DNA from 2 places in the Mangrovibacter phragmitis genome. Region 2 is predicted to be linked to the other one. Evidence: predicted binding sites of a transcription regulator. Region 2 holds the regulator's gene; the other holds the start of a gene.
The links. Region 2 encodes PurR, which represses purine synthesis genes. Its sites were predicted from a motif close to CANGCAAACGTTTGCNTG; they were not measured.
Positions count from the first base shown of each region.

Region 1: gltB (glutamate synthase large subunit) is a predicted target of PurR. The motif match lies at 1,569-1,586, and genes of this name have one in related genera.

Region 1 covers NZ_CP134782.1:3,837,338-3,841,172, reverse strand. Annotated here, with positions in the region: gene gltB (glutamate synthase large subunit) at 1-1,537, opposite strand, end outside; gene MPHASIOC01_RS18650 (TIGR01212 family radical SAM protein) at 2,226-3,155, shown strand; gene arcB (aerobic respiration two-component sensor histidine kinase ArcB) at 3,217-3,835, shown strand, end outside.
Region 2 covers NZ_CP134782.1:1,125,205-1,129,039, reverse strand. Annotated here, with positions in the region: gene MPHASIOC01_RS05415 (YnhF family membrane protein) at 120-209, opposite strand; gene purR (HTH-type transcriptional repressor PurR) at 502-1,527, shown strand; gene punR (DNA-binding transcriptional activator PunR) at 1,524-2,453, opposite strand; gene punC (purine nucleoside transporter PunC) at 2,561-3,751, shown strand.

The DNA of each region.
Region 1 (3,835 bases), 2.7 Mb from region 2:
CCTGCGCGAATTGCTGACGGAAATAGTCATAAATAATGCGGGGTTTGCTGGACAGTACGGCAAATGGCGTATCATCACCCATTGAGCCAACCGCTTCCTGGCCATTTTCACCCAACACGCGAATCACCTGATCCAGTTCTTCACTGCTGTAGTTAAATTGTTTCTGATAGCTACCCAGCAAGTCATCGCTTAATTCACGAGCTCCGACCTGGTCATCAGGCAAGTCTTCAAACGGTACCAGGCGGCGCACGTTGCGCTCCATCCACTCTTTATACGGATGGCGGCTTTTCAGGTCATCATCGGTTTCTGCTGAGTGCAGGATACGGCCGATACGCGTATCGATAACCATCAGTTCACCTGGGCCAACACGCCCTTTTTCAACTACTTCGTCGGGCTGATAATCCCAAATACCCACTTCAGAGGCACAGGTGATTAACTTGTCGGTTGTGATGACATAACGCGCCGGGCGCAGACCATTACGGTCAAGGTTACAGGCGGCGAAACGCCCGTCAGACATCACAATCCCCGCCGGGCCATCCCAGGGCTCCATATGCATGGAGTTAAAGTCAAAGAACGCACGCAGTTCAGGATCCATATTCGGGTTGTTCTGCCAGGCAGGTGGAACCAGTAAACGCATGGCACGAATAATGTCCATCCCACCACTTAGCAGCAGTTCCAGCATGTTATCCAGTGAACTGGAGTCCGAACCTGTTTCATTTACGAAGGGAGCGGCATCCTGCAGGTCAGGGATCAGTGGTGTTTTAAATTTGTAAGTACGTGCTTTTGCCCACTGACGGTTGCCTGTAATGGTATTGATTTCACCATTGTGTGCCAGGTAACGGAACGGCTGAGCCAGAGGCCAGCGTGGTACGGTGTTAGTTGAGAAACGTTGGTGGAACAGGCAAATAGCCGATTCCAGACGTAAATCAGCCAGGTCCAGGTAAAAACGCGGCAAATCAGCCGGCATACACAGACCTTTATAAATGTTCACCAGGTTAGACAGGCTGCAAACGTAGAATTCTTTATCGTTGAGCAGGCGCTGTTCAATACGGCGACGGGCAACAAACAGGCGGCGTTCCATATCACGCGGGCGCCAGCCTGCGGGAGCATTAACAAAAATTTGCTCAATACGTGGTAAAGAGGAGAGGGCGATTTCACCGAGTACACCTTCATTGGTCGGCACATCGCGCCAGCCAACAATTGAAAGTGTTTCCCGTTGCAATTCTTCTTCTACTACCTGACGGCTTGCCTGGGCCAGCGTATCGTCCTGGTTAAGGAACAACATGCCAACAGCATAGTTCTTCGCCAAACGCCATCCGCGCTCTTCCGCAACGATGCGGAAGAAGCGATCGGGTTTTTGTAGTAGCAAACCGCAGCCATCGCCGGTTTTACCATCGGCAAGAATTGCACCACGGTGCTGCATCCGGGCCAGTGCGTGGATTGCGGTACGCACTACCTTGTGGCTAGGTTCGCCTTCTATGTGGGCGATCAGGCCGAAACCACAGTTATCCCGTTCGAGGGATTTATCGTACAACATATCAGTGAACCTCCCCAGGCTCTACGGGATTCCCGAGACCGATTGCGTTAAGGCGTAACAGGGGACAGGCGACGGGGTGTGCATACTCAGTATGCGAGCCTCGCATGTCGCCCTCTTATCGACTCGACGTTTTACATCGGTGCACAAGTGTTGAGGACTTGCTTCAGAGGGAATCTCAATTACTGCATAAATATGATGAGCAGAGAACTCATCGAGAAAGCTTCCAGCGGACTTCCAAGTTAGCGAGAATCGCTACTCAGGTCAAATGGCATTCTTATTTATGCAAAAAAGAATGGAAAGTAACTTAACTATATAATATTAAATGGAAAAATAACTTTTTTACATTCAGTTTACCTAAGGGTGACCTTATGAGGAATGTGACCTGTATCACTGTGTAGTTGTGGGGGTGATGAGATTTGTCACTGGTTTTTTCTAAACTACCAGCATTTTTTACCTGGTGATGCTGTTTTTGTAATTGATGAAACTGTTTTTAGCTTGTGAAGAATTTTTGTCGAAAAATTAAATTCACATAAGGAAAAGTAATCGTCTGCGAAGTGAGTGAAAAAACGTTTATTGTGAATTGTTATTCATTTGAATAAAGGCAGCCAGGGCGCTTGATCCAGGTCATCGCCGTTGGTTGAGAAAAGTGGCAGTCTGTTGCCCTTACTAAGGGCGGCCTAACAGAATTATGCAGTTACAGAATTTAGTCAATATGTTTGGTGGTGATCTTTTTCGCCGCTACGGGCAAAAGGTACATAAATTGACTTTGCATGGCGGGTTCAGTTGCCCAAACCGCGATGGAACCATCGGGCGTGGGGGATGCACGTTTTGCAACGTCGCCTCTTTTGCTGATGAGGCGCAACAATATCATTCCATTGCAGAGCAACTCGCTGATCAGGCGCACCTTGTGAACCGTGCAAAACGCTATCTTGCTTATTTTCAGGCATACACCAGCACCTGGGCAGAGGTAGAAGTACTGCGTAATATGTACCAACAGGCAGTTGTACAGGCAAATATTGTAGGTTTATGTGTGGGAACACGCCCGGACTGTGTTCCGGAAGCTGTGCTGGATTTACTAAGTGGTTATGCGGCTCAGGGGTATGAAGTCTGGCTCGAGTTAGGGTTACAAACCGCACACGATAAAACATTGCATCGCATTAATCGTGGCCATGACTTTGCCTGCTACCAGCGAACAGCTCAACTGGCCCGCCAGCGCGGCCTGAAAGTCTGTTGTCACTTGATTGTGGGGTTGCCGGGTGAACAACATCAGCATTGTATGGAAACTCTCGAAAGAGTGGTAAACACTGGAGTGGATGGCATTAAGTTACATCCCTTGCATATTGTGAAAGGCAGTATCATGGCAAAAAGCTGGCAAGCCGGCAGGCTGGCGGGGATTACTCTTGAGGAATATACCCATACTGCCAGTGAAATGATCCGCCACACACCGTTGGATGTGGTCTATCACCGTATTTCAGCCAGCGCGCGTCGTCCGACACTGCTTGCTCCTTTGTGGTGTGAAAATCGCTGGACTGGAATGGTGGAAATCAACCGCTATTTGCTTGAACATGGCCCTCAGGGGGACGCATTAGGGACGCCCTGGAAACCGGCGCTTGCCTGAAAACATACTGTTATGTCATTTTTCGGTATCATGGTGGTAATTCTCAGTTAAGGAATGTTCCATGAATCAAATCCGTAAGCTGGCGCAATATTATGTAGACCTGATGATGAAATTGGGTCTGGTGCGTTTTTCATTGTTATTAGCGTTTGCGCTGGTGGTTCTGGCTATTGTTGTTCAGATGGCTGTCACTATGGTGTTGCGCGGTCAGGTAGAGAGTATTGATGTTATCCGCTCTATTTTCTTCGGGTTATTGATTACGCCCTGGGCGGTCTATTTCCTCTCTGTTGTAGTGGAACAAATTGAAGAGTCCCGGCAGCGACTGACACGTCTGGTAGAAAAACTGGAAGAGATGCGTGAACGCGACTTGTCGCTTAATGTTCAGCTAAAAAACAATATCACGCAGCTTAATCAGGAGATTGCTGATCGCGAAAGGGCGGAAAAAGAACGTCAGTCTGTCCTTGACCAGCTCACTCTGGAAATAAAAGAGCGTGAACAAACGCAGATCCAACTGGCACAACAATCCTCTTTTTTGCGCTCATTTCTCGATGCATCACCAGACCTGGTGTTTTATCGCAATGAAAATCAGGAGTTTTCTGGCTGTAACCGGGCGATGGAGTTGTTAACCGGGAAAAGTGAGAAACAACTCATTGGCCTGCGTCCGCCCGATGTGTATTCCACTG
Region 2 (3,835 bases):
CGGGGCAGAAAGGGAGAAAAACGCAACAGCCAGGCGATAGTGTATTAGTTGTCAGTAAGGCACAAAACTAACAACGCCACCGCCTGGGCAACGATAACTGTGTAAAAACAGTACAGGCCTTAATGCAGGATGGCAATCAGCGCCGTTGCAACAATCAGACCTAAGGTAATAACAGTCGTAGTCAGTGAATATCTCAATTCAGTTGGCATGATTAATTCCTTATTCCCTGTAAAAAGTGGGTGTAGATCATTTTTACACAGTTTGGCCGTAAAATCCTTAAAGATTTAGTTTGATATGTGCTTTAGCACTTCCACTTTTACTCAATATAAGACAAAATCGCACGCTGACTTATTACGTACCGGCCACTATCCCCTCCTTTTCGTTTTATGTCGCAATCCCGGCATGCTGGCAACCCAATTCGTTGCTTACAGGGATAAGCCCAGGCAAACGTTTAACCAATTATATTTCAGGAGTTTAGGGTATGGTCTGGAGTGACATCAAATGGCAACTATAAAAGACGTCGCGAAACGCGCAAACGTTTCCACTACAACCGTATCACACGTTATTAACAAAACGCGTTTTGTTGCGGAAGACACCCGTAATGCGGTGTGGGCAGCAATTAAAGAACTGCACTATTCACCCAGCGCGGTAGCACGCAGCCTGAAAGTGAACCACACAAAATCTATTGGTCTGCTTTCCACGAGCAGTGAGGCCCCCTATTTTGCTGAAATTATTGAAGCGGTTGAGAACAGCTGTTTTGCCAAAGGCTACACACTGATTCTCGGCAATGCGCACAATAATTTTGAAAAGCAGCGAGCCTACCTGTCAATGATGGCGCAAAAGCGCGTTGATGGCCTGCTGGTTATGTGTTCAGAATATCCCCAGGAACTGCTGTCTATGCTGGAAGAGTACCGCCATATTCCGATGGTGGTTATGGACTGGGGTGAAGCACGGGCAGATTTTACCGACTCTGTCATTGATAACGCCTTCGAAGGCGGTTACATGGCTGGCCGGTATTTAATTGAGCGTGGACACCGGGAAATTGGCGTGATATCAGGTCAACTGGAACGCAACACCGGCTCAGGACGGCTTTCCGGCTTCATGAAAGCAATGAGCGAAGCCGGTATCAATGTCCCTGAGTCATGGGTTGTTCACGGCGATTTCGAACCCGAGTCTGGCTACAACGCTATGCAGCAAATCCTTACCTGTCCGCAACGCCCAACAGCTGTGTTTTGTGGCGGAGATATAATGGCGATGGGGGCTATCTGTGCTGCCGATGAAATGGGGCTGCGTGTGCCGCAGGATATCTCGATTATTGGTTACGATAACGTGCGCAACGCGCGTTACTTTACCCCGGCACTGACCACGGTTCACCAGCCCAAAGATTCTCTCGGCGAGACGGCTTTTAATATGCTGCTCGACAGAATTATCAATAAGCGCGAAGAGTCCCAGACTATTGAGGTTCATCCCCGCCTTATTGAACGTCGTTCTGTTGCTGATGGCCCGTTCATGGATTATCGCCGTTAATCATCCTGCGGGAGTTGACCCGGCTCCCGCAACCACTCACTGTTCAGAGTGCCGCTATCTCCCAGATAATCCAGCACCCACTGTAAAGCTGGCGAGGCATCACTTTGCCGCCATGTCAGGCAACAGGCAGAATCGGGGTAAGGATTTTCAAGCCGCAGACTCACCCATTCACCGCGTTCAATAAATGGCTGTGCCATGTGCGCCGGCACCATGCCGATACCGATGCCCTCACTCAGGCAGGCAAAACCACACTGCCAGTCGGGTACCACTATCCGACGCTGATTACTGAGTTGCCAGGTTATCCTTTTAGGCAGTTCACGCGAGGTATCTTCCAGAACCAGAGATGGCCACTGGCGAAGTACGTCATCGCCAATAAAACCTGTCATCTGCGCAAGCGGGTGCGATGCAGCGACCACACAACGCCATGCCATGCTCCCCATATCACGAAAGCCGTACCGCCCACCGACAGGCACAGCCTGTGTCGCGCCAATCGCCAGTTCGACCCGCCCATCTGCCAGCGCATCCCACACACCATTGAACACTTCCGGCCGTACATGCAACTCCACATCCTGGAATTGATGATAAAAATCCTGCACCAACTGACGGGTTCTTGCCGGACGGACAATGGTGTCGACCGCAATAGCCAGTGAACCACGCCAGCCATTCGCTATCTGCTGGCACTGCAGGCGTGTTTCATGCATTTTTTTGATAACACTGCGACCTTCCTGTAAAAAACACCGGCCAGCGGCAGTCAGTTCTACATCTTTATGGCGGCGTTCAAACAGTTCGACCGACAGCCAGGATTCCAGTTGTCGCACTGTATAACTGATTGCCGAAGGTACACGGTGTAACTCCTGGGCAGCGCCGCTAAAACTGCCATTGCGAGCGACGGCATCCACCACTTCAAGTGCATATTCTGACCACATAACCTGCCTGCAAAAATTTTGAAAGGAATAAGCAAATTTTAGCGTTTCACAAAGATGGATGCACTTTTTACACTCACGCCACGAATTTTGTTATATCAGGATTGACCATGAGTACCTCCCGTCTCTTTATTACCTGGCTTGCAGGGCTAAGCATGCTGGGCTTTCTGGCAACCGATATGTACCTGCCAGCGTTTAGTGCCATTCAGGTCTCACTGGGGGCTCCCCCGTCTGCCATCAGTGCCAGTTTGAGTGTGTTTCTCGCCGGTTTCGCTCTGGCCCAGTTAATTTGGGGCCCACTCTCAGACCATTTTGGTCGCCGCCCTGTTTTGTTGACCGGGCTGGTGATTTTTGCACTGAGTTGTGCCGGGATTTTTTTCGTCACTTCACCAACAGCATTTCTGGTTTTGCGGTTTATGCAGGCCGTTGGGGTATGTTGCGCAACAGTAAGCTGGCAGGCACTGGTTACTGACCGTTTCTCCGGGCAACAGGCTAATCGCGTCTTTGCCACCATTATGCCTTTGGTTGCGCTTTCCCCGGCACTGGCTCCTCTTGCCGGTAGCTGGATACTGCGCCATTTTACCTGGCAGGCAATATTCGCCTGTCTGTTATTCATTACACTTTTGCTGATTTTACCCCTCAGGCATTACACCAGTGCACAACGCCCACAACGTACAGCGCATTCTCAACCCACCCTTTACTCCTCTTTGTTGCGTCATCAAGGGTACTGCGGCAATGTCATCATATATGCGGCCTGCTCAGCCAGTTTTTTTGCCTGGCTCACAGGTTCCCCCTTTATTCTTCACCAAATGGGGTTCGGGCCTGAGGCAATAGGACTGAGCTATGTACCACAAACACTGGCTTTTTTGCTGGGCGGTTTTGGTTGCCGTAGTGCACTGAAAAAGTGGCAAGGGCGGCAAATGTTACCCTGGATGCTGGGGATATTTACCGTGAGTGTTGCCACTGTTTTTGGTGTGTCACTGACCACATCGCCTTCTTTGGTCAGCCTGTTGGTACCCTTCTGCCTGATGGCGCTGGCAAACGGTGCAATTTATCCTGTTGTCGTGGCACAGGCCCTGCAGCCGTTTCCTCAGGCTGCCGGGCGGGCAGCCGCATTACAAAACACGCTGCAACTGGGGCTTTGTTTTCTGGCAAGCCTGCTGGTTTCCATGATGGTATCCACACCGCTGATTGCCACAACCAGCATTATGTTAAGCACCCTGGTTCCTGCCTGGGTAGGCTACCAGTTACAGGCAATAGCCGTTGCCAAAACCCCTCATCCCGTCCGCTCCACACGTTAGCGATAATGTCATTTTTTTGTAATTAGCTTGCTAACAATTTTCTATTGAATCACATTGTTACGCGGCATATACTGATATGGGGCT